One region of the Streptomyces dangxiongensis genome, then DNA from elsewhere that is predicted to be linked to it. Evidence: riboswitches for the same ligand, from Rfam matches in the RefSeq annotation. Region 1 holds a riboswitch; the other holds the start of a gene.
The links. Region 1 has a riboswitch for cyclic di-AMP ahead of D9753_RS18770 (M23 family metallopeptidase). Riboswitches for the same ligand answer to the same signal wherever they lie in the genome.
Positions count from the first base shown of each region.

Region 1 (4,208 bases):
TCGCTCCACATCACCCGCCCCGTCAGACCGTCAGTTCCGGCAGCTCCGTCAGTGGCAGGGTGTGCTGGGTGTGGAGGACCTTCGCGCGCAGGTAGCGGACGTTGTGGTCCGTGGGGAAGACGCCGGTCGGCACCCGGTCCCGCACGGCGACGCCCAGGGCGCGCAACTGTCCCGCGTTGTCGGGGTTGTTGGACAGCAGGTCCAGCTCGCTGACGCCGAGGGCGGTGAGCATCTGCGCGGCGGCCCTCGCGCGGCCGGGCGCCGCAGTCGCAGCGGGCCGAGCCGAAGGCGTCGCCGGTCACCTAGTCGGCGCAAGGCGACGACCGTCGGCGCCACGGCACGTCCTCCGCCGCGGTGGCGCCGCCGTCCTCCCCCTGGAGGCCGCGTGCGATCCCCGCGCAGATCTCCTCCAGTTGCCCCACCTGCTCCGGGGTCAGCCGGTCGAACAGGGTGGTGCGCACCGTCTCGACGTGGCCGGGCGCCGTACGCTCCAGTACGGCCGTCCCTTCGTCCGTGAGCACCGCGAGCGAGCTGCGCCGGTCCCGGCCGGAGCTCTCCCGGCGCACCAGGCCGTCCCGCTCCAGCCGGGTCACCACGTACGTCAGCCGGCTTCGCGTGATCTTCAGCGTCTCGGCGAGATCGGTCATGCGCAGTCGCCGGCCGGGGGCCTCGGAGAGGTTGGCCAGCACGGAGTAGAACAGGTGCGGCATGCTCCCCTCCTGCTGGAGCTGGCGGTCGATCGCGTCCTCCAGCAGCCGGGACGCGGCGAGGTAGGCGCGCCAGGCGCGCTGCTCCGGCGGAGTGAGCCAGCGGGTCGTCATGCCGCCAGTGTAGATTTGTTCCAAATTTGAACCAAGACTTCGGCCGGTCCACCGGGCCGCCGCGAGGGAGTACGCCGATGCCCCTGCCGTACGTACTGCTGTCCGCCGCCGTCTCCCTCGACGGCTTTCTGGACGACACCGGCCCTGAGCGGCTCCTGCTGTCCGGCCCGGCCGACTTCGACCGGGTCGACGCGGTACGGGCCTCCGTCGACGCCATCCTGATCGGCGCCGGCACGATCCGCGCCGACAATCCGCGCCTGCTGGTCAACTCCGCCGAGCGGCGTGCGGCCCGGGTGGCGGCGGGCCGGCCGGCGTACCCGCTGAAGGTGACCGTCACCGCCTCCGGGGACCTCGACCCCGGCGCCCACTTCTGGCACACCGGCGGCGACAAGCTCGTCTGCACCACCGATGCCGGTGCCGCCCGGGCCGCCCGGCTCCTCGGCGGCACCGCCGACGTCGTCGCGCTCGGCCCCGCGCTGGACTGGCGGGTCCTGCTGGAGCATCTGCACGACGTGCGGGGCGTCGGGCGCCTGATGGTCGAGGGCGGAGGGCAGGTCCACACCCAGTTGCTCCAGCAGGACCTCGCCGACGAACTCCAGCTCGTCCTCGCCCCGCTCCTCGTCGGCGACCCCGCGGCCCCGCGCCTGTTCGGCCCCGGCGCCTACCAGGGCGGACGCCTGCGCCTGACCGACACCCGCCGCATCGAGGACGTCGTCCTCATGCGCTACGAGCCCACGGCCCCCGGCACCGGCCCGGTCGCCACGCCCGCCGACCGGCACTGGCTGCGCACCGCCTGCGAACTCGCCGCGCTCTGCCCGCCCTCCCAGACGGCGTTCAGCGTCGGCGCGGTCCTGGTCGCCGCCGACGGTACGGAGCTGGCCCGCGGCCACTCCCGTGAAGGCGCCGACCCGGTGGTCCACGCGGAGGAGGCGGCCCTCGCGAAGACCGACCCGGCCGACCCGCGCCTGCCCGGCGCCACGGTCTACAGCAGCCTCGAACCCTGCGCCCGCCGGGCCTCCCGGCCCGCCCCCTGTGCCGAGCTGATCCTGCGGGCCGGGGTGCGCCGGGTGGTCACGGCGTGGCGGGAGCCCGACACGTTCGTCGCGGCGGCCGACGGCACGGGCGTCCTGACCGGCGCGGGCGCCCGGGTCGTCGTACTCCCGGAGCTGGAATCCCTCGCCAAGGCGCCGAACGCGCATCTGCTCGCCTGACAGCACTCAGGGCCGGAATCCATTGGATTCCGGCCCTGAGTCTTCAGTAGCGGGGACAGGATTTGAACCTGCGACCTCTGGGTTATGAGCCCAGCGAGCTACCGAGCTGCTCCACCCCGCGTCGTTGTGTCTCTACTGTACGCCATCCACGGGGTGCGATGCACATCGGTTCCCCGGCCCCCGGCGACCGTCACCGACAGTGAGTGGGTGGGCGCCGTGCGGCAACGGCTGAGTCACCATCAAAGACGCGAATGACTCCTGTACGTCGGTCAACTCGTCCGGTTTGCAGGAGTCATGGCTGGTAAGTCCCCGGGTGTGAACATTAATGATCAAGACGGACGGCTTGGAAAGTGACTGGCAGGTCTATTAACGTTCGATAACGCAGCGCGGTCGTCCCAGCCGTCACCAGCGACGGCTCCGTGCGCACGCGCCGAATCCCGCAAGGGAACCGGGGAACCACCACCCTGGGGTGAATCTCGCGAACGCCGACGTGGAACTCATGGAGTCCACGACCGGTATACGCGCGTAGGAGACCTTCCTGCTCCGAACCCGTCAGCTAACCCGGTAGGCGGCGGAAGGAAAGGAGCACGCCCGCGTGGCGTCCAACCGGCCTGCCCCAGAAACCCCGTTCGTGCCGGCTCAGCGCGAGACCGAGACCTTCGGCTACGACGCCCACCGAGCCGACGAGGGCCCCTGGGAGGAGTGGAACCCCACCGAGGACTCCGTCGCCCCGGTCCGCGGCCGGCACCGCGTCGCCAAGCAGCGCGGCGGCTTCGCGCGCAGCTCCACCGTCCTCGGCGTCGGCGTGATCGCCGCGGTCGGCGCGGGCGGCATGGCCAGCGCCAACACCGGCAAGCCGCCGGTCTCCATCTCCCTGCCGGACCTGCCCTCCGTCGGCTCCCTCTTCGGCGACACCTCCACCGAGGCGCCCAGGACCGCCACGACCGCGCTGAGCAGCGTCGGCGTGGCCTCCGCCGACGACCAGCAGGGCACCGACGCGGGCGAGGCCCTGCGCAACCGGATCCTGGCCCAGGCCGAGCAGCAGCAGGGCCAGGCCGACAGCAGGGCCACCGCCGTCGCGCTCGCCACCGCCGAGAGGCAGAGCGCGCAGGCCGCCGCCCACGCCGAGGAGGAGGCCGCCGCGAAGGCGGCCGAGGCCAAGGACGCGGCGGAGGCCGCCGCCGCGAAGAAGGCGGAGCGGAAGGCCGCGAAGGAGGCCGAGGAGAAGCGGCAGGCCGAGCTGGCGAAACTGGCCGGGCAGTACACGCTGCCCACCTCCTCGTACACGATCACCTCGACGTTCGGCCAGGCCGGCACCATGTGGTCCTCCGGCCACCACACCGGCCTCGACTTCGCCGCCCCCACCGGCACCCTCATCAAGGCCGTCCACGGCGGCACGGTCACCGAGGCGGGCTGGGCCGGCGCCTACGGCTACCGCACGATCCTCACCCTCGACGACGGCACCGAGCTGTGGTTCTGCCACCAGTCCTCGATCAACGTCACGGCCGGTCAGAAGGTCACCACCGGCGAGGTCATCGGCCGTGTCGGCGCCACCGGCAACGTCACCGGCCCGCACCTGCATCTGGAGGTCCACCCCGGCGGCCAAGCAACCGGCATCGACCCGATGACGTGGCTGCGGGACAAGGGCCTCACCCCCTGAACGCCCCCTGAACGGGTGTTCGCCGGAACTCGGCGCCGGTGGCGGGGATGTGATCACCCGCCGTCGGCGTTGTAGTGACGTATGACCTCAACCACATCACCCCGCACTCTCGGCTCCTCCGATCTCCAGGTCTTCCCGCTCGCCCTGGGCGGCAACGTCTTCGGCTGGACCGCCGACGAACAGACCTCCTTCGCCGTCCTCGACGCCTACACGGCCGCCGGCGGCAACTTCATCGACACCGCCGACTCCTACTCCGCCTGGATCGAGGGCAACCAGGGTGGCGAGTCGGAGACGATCATCGGCAAGTGGGTCAAGGCCCGCGGCAACCGCGACGACGTCGTCATCGCCACCAAGGTCAGCCAGCACCCCGAGTACCAGGGCCTGTCCGCGGCCAACATCAAGGCCGCGGCCGACGCCTCGCTGCGCCGCCTGGACACCGACCACATCGACCTCTACTACACCCACTTCGACCAGCCCGAGGTGCCGGTCGAGGAGATCATCGGCGCGCTGGACGAG
Region 1 covers NZ_CP033073.1:4,189,996-4,194,203, forward strand. Annotated here, with positions in the region: partial or broken gene D9753_RS18750 (GTP cyclohydrolase) at 23-250, opposite strand; gene D9753_RS18755 (MarR family winged helix-turn-helix transcriptional regulator) at 303-821, opposite strand; gene D9753_RS18760 (dihydrofolate reductase family protein) at 899-2,032, shown strand; tRNA gene D9753_RS18765 (tRNA-Met) at 2,080-2,153, opposite strand; cyclic di-AMP (ydaO/yuaA leader) riboswitch at 2,451-2,618, shown strand; gene D9753_RS18770 (M23 family metallopeptidase) at 2,628-3,692, shown strand; gene D9753_RS18775 (aldo/keto reductase) at 3,774-4,208, shown strand, end outside.

Region 2 (4,208 bases), 1.0 Mb from region 1:
AGGGCGTCGACCATGGCCTCCGCGCGGTCGCCGATACCCCGCTTGGGCACGTTGAGGATGCGGCGCAGCGGCACCGAGTCCTCGGGGTTGGCGAGAACGCGCAGGTAGGCCAGGACGTCCCGGACCTCCTTGCGCTCGTAGAAGCGGACGCCGCCGACGACCTTGTACGGCAGGCCGACGCGGATGAAGACCTCTTCGAAGACACGGGACTGGGCGTTCGTGCGGTAGAAGACAGCGACGTCCCCGGCGCGTGCCTCCCCCGCGTCGGTGAGCCGGTCTATCTCGTCCGCGACGAACTGGGCCTCGTCGTGCTCGGTGTCGGCGACGTAACCGGTGATCCGGGCGCCGTGGCCGGCGTTGGTCCACAGGTTCTTCGGGCGGCGGGACTCGTTGCGCTCGATGACCGCGTTGGCGGCGGACAGGATCGTCTGCGTGGAGCGGTAGTTCTGCTCCAGCAGGATCGTCGTCGCGTTCGGGTAGTCCTCCTCGAACTGGAGGATGTTGCGGATCGTCGCGCCCCGGAAGGCGTAGATCGACTGGTCGGCGTCGCCCACGACACACAGTTCGGCGGGCGGCAGGTCACCGTCGCCGGGCGGTACGTCGACGTCCTCGGCGGCACGCTCGCCCGTCCCGACCAGCTCGCGCACCAGGGCGTACTGGGCGTGGTTGGTGTCCTGGTACTCGTCGACCAGGACGTGCCGGAAACGGCGGCGGTAGTGCTCGGCGACGTCCGGGAAGGCGCGCAGCAGGTTGACCGTCGTCATGATCAGGTCGTCGAAGTCGAGGGCGTTCGCCTCGCGCAGCCGCGACTGGTAGAGCGTGTACGCCTGGGCGAGGGTCTTCTCGAAGCCGTCGGCGGCCCGGGCGGCGAAATCCTCCTCGTCGATCAGCTCGTTCTTGAGGTTGCTGATCTTCGCGCTGAAGGACTTGGGCGGGTAGCGCTTGGGGTCGAGGTCCAGGTCACGGCAGACCAGGGCCATCAGGCGCTTGCTGTCGGCCGCGTCGTAGATCGAGAACGACGAGGTGAAACCGAGCTTCTTCGACTCGCGGCGGAGGATGCGCACGCACGCGCTGTGGAACGTCATCACCCACATCGCGTTGGCGCGCGGGCCGACGAGCTGCTCGACACGCTCCCTCATCTCGCCGGCGGCCTTGTTGGTGAAGGTGATCGCGAGGATCTGACCCGGGTGGACGCTCCGCTCGGCGAGCAGGTGGGCGATGCGGTGGGTGAGCACACGGGTCTTGCCGGAGCCGGCGCCGGCGACGATGAGCAGCGGAGAGCCGGCGTGCACGACCGCGGCGCGCTGGTTCGCGTTCAGCCCCGCCAGGAGTGTCGCCGCGTCGATCACGGGGCGGGGGGCGCCGTCGCGGTAGTGGGCGTCCCGGTCCGGCGGCGCGTCGAACTTCCCGCCGAACAGATCGTCCGGAAGCGGTTCCGGGGTGTGGTCGTGCTCGGGCGGCGGCGGAAGCTCCTCGTCGTGCCCGCGCGGGGGCTGGAGGTCCGCCAGGAAGCTGTCGTCAAAGAGGCTGCTCATCGCTCTCCGAGTCTAGGGCGCCCCACCGACAACCGGTCACCGTCCCGCGGACCGGTCTTCGCCACACAGGGCCGTATGACCCCTCACGCACCGGAAGCACCTGGTCACACGCGTGTGAATCCGGCCCCAGGTCACGGAAATGTATCGGACATACTGCGCACCAACCTTCACAGAAGACACACGAGTTGGCTAGGTTGCCGTCAGGCCGCACGACCCCCCTCCGGCGAACGTCGCCGGGCCGCGCGGCCTCCGCCGAGTCCGGCGTGCCCCCTGTGCGGCGCCCGGAGCCGGGGACCCACCGAATCCTGGGGTGAATCGGCCGACTCCCGCCCGGGACGACGCCGTAGGGCAACCCTTCCGTCCGCCCGAACCCGACAGCTAACCCGGTAGGCGGCAGCTAGGAAGGAGTCGCCTCCCTTGGCGTCGCACCGCAAGCCGCGCCCCGGCGGAACCCCCGGAGCGGGCATCCGCACCCCCGCTCTCGCCACCGCCGCCCTCTCCTCCCTCGCCGTGCTCTCCCAGACCGCGGAGGCCGTTCCCGAGGCCGGTCACGGCAGGCCGAGCCCGGAGGAGGTCGAGCGGAAGATCGACGACCTCTACCGCCGGGCGGAGTCCGCGACCGGGACGGCCGGAGTGGCCGAGGCGCCGGCCGGCGCCCCACGGCGGCAGGCCGACAGCCTCCAGCGACTGCGTGACGAGGTCGCCCGGCGCGCGGCCCGGGCCCGCGCCGTCCCGGCCACCCGCGGCGCCACCCACGCCCGCCCCGGCACGGCCGCCCCCGCCCAGCGCCGCACCGCCCCCGCCCCTGACGCGGCCACCCTCCCGCCCACGCGGGGCGGGGACGCCGTGGCGCCCATGGGGAGCGTGGGCGCCGCAGCACCGGCGGAGGGCCGGGACGTCGTAGCACCCCGCTGGGGTGGGGGCGCCGTGGCACCGGCCCTGGTAGACGACGTCACGACGCCCGCACCGACGGCCCCGACCGGAGGCGCCGCGACGCCGGGTCGGGGCGCGCCCGTCGCACCCCCCAGGCACACGGCGGGACCGGACCGAAGCACACCCGTCATACCGCCCAGGCACGCCGGGGGGCAGGACCGGGGCGCACCCGTCATACCGCTCGTGGACGCCGTCGTATCGCCCGGGAACGCTCGGCCGGAGGTCGTCGCGCGGGATCCGAGGGACCCGAAGGCGGTGAAGGCAGCCGTGCAGCGAAAACTCGCCCACGCGCGCGTGGTGCTGGCGCGGCGGACCGCCCCGGGCTCCGCGCCGTCCGGCGCAGACGCGGCCAAGGCCGGGAAGGCCGTCGCCTTCGCCCGGGCCCAGCTCGGCAAGCCGTGCGTGTGGGGTGCCGCCGGCCCCGGCTCCTACGACTGCTCGGGCCTGACCCAGGCCGCCTGGAAGTCCGCCGGCGTCACCCTGCCGCGTACCGCCCGTGACCAGGCCGCCGCCGGCACCACGGTCCCGCCGGCCGACGCCCGCCCCGGCGATCTCGTCCTCTTCCACGACGACCGCCGACACGTCGGGCTCTGCACGGGCGACGGCATGATGATCCACGCGCCCAGACCGGGCGCGTACGTCCGTGAGGAACCGATGTCCTCCGCCGGCGAGTCGGCCGTCCACAGCGTGGTGCGGCCGGTCTGACCTACCGGGCCGGCGCGGGCCGGCCCTCCGCGCCGGGGGTCAGGTCCAGAGGACGGCGATGAAGATGTTCACCGTGGTCAGAAGGCCGACCAGCGCGAACTGGCCCTTGTCGATCCGCTCCTCGTCGCGCTTGACGTAGACCAGCCCGAGGATCACGATCAGCAGGGCCAGCTTCACGCCGATCTTCACGGTGTTGATGTGGTGGTCGTCGGCCTGGTTGAGGCCGAGCAGCGCCACACCGGTGACCAGCATGGTCAGCGCGCCGTGCAGCATCCCGGGCACGAACCGGGCCGTGCCCCGGCCCATCGCCTTCATCTGGGTGAGGAAACCGCCGAGCAGCGCGGCGATACCGACGATGTGCAGGCCGACGAAGAGATGGATGAGTACGTCCATGGGGCCGGAGCCTAACCAGGGGTGTCCCGCTCTCCCGTCACCGGCCCCACCCGAGGGACCGTGACGGGGGTCGGAGGCGCCGACGGCTGTCGTACATATGCGAGCCATAACACCCCAGCTCTCCCTTCTGTCCCACTTCCCGCGCTTTGATCATCACACAGCGTGAAGGAATCGTCTCCCCACGCGGGGAGGGATCACCTTCGGTCACATTCCGGTTCGCCGCGGACAGTTCCGTACAGTGCGTTACCAACTCGTCACCATCCGGCCTAACGTCGTCCCCAGGTGACCGGCTCCCCACGCCGCCCGGACCGGGGCGGCAGCCGGCCACCCGCGCCGAGAAGGACCCGGCGGCGGCCCGTTCCCCTGTGCGGACCGCCGCCGGGCGCACTGACCGCTCGACATACGAGCCGTACGGAAGGACGTGACGGTCCAGGTGGCAACGCACCGCAAGCCCCGGCAACGCTCGCTCAGTGGCCATACGGCTCGCACAGCCGCCACACTCGCCCTGGCGGGCGTGGCCACCGCGACGGGCTTCGACGGGACGGGCCACGCCGAGCCCGAGCTGACGCCCGGGCAGGTGAGGGCCGAGGTGAACCGCCTGTACCGGGAGGCCGAGACGGCCACCGAGAAGTACGACGGGGC
Region 2 covers NZ_CP033073.1:3,169,019-3,173,226, forward strand. Annotated here, with positions in the region: gene pcrA (DNA helicase PcrA) at 1-1,535, opposite strand, end outside; cyclic di-AMP (ydaO/yuaA leader) riboswitch at 1,776-1,944, shown strand; gene D9753_RS37905 (NlpC/P60 family protein) at 1,953-3,173, shown strand; gene D9753_RS13920 (hypothetical protein) at 3,213-3,566, opposite strand; gene D9753_RS13925 (C40 family peptidase) at 4,000-4,208, shown strand, end outside.
Region 2: linked by a shared signal. The riboswitch ahead of D9753_RS37905 (NlpC/P60 family protein) and the one ahead of D9753_RS18770 (M23 family metallopeptidase) in region 1 are both predicted to bind cyclic di-AMP.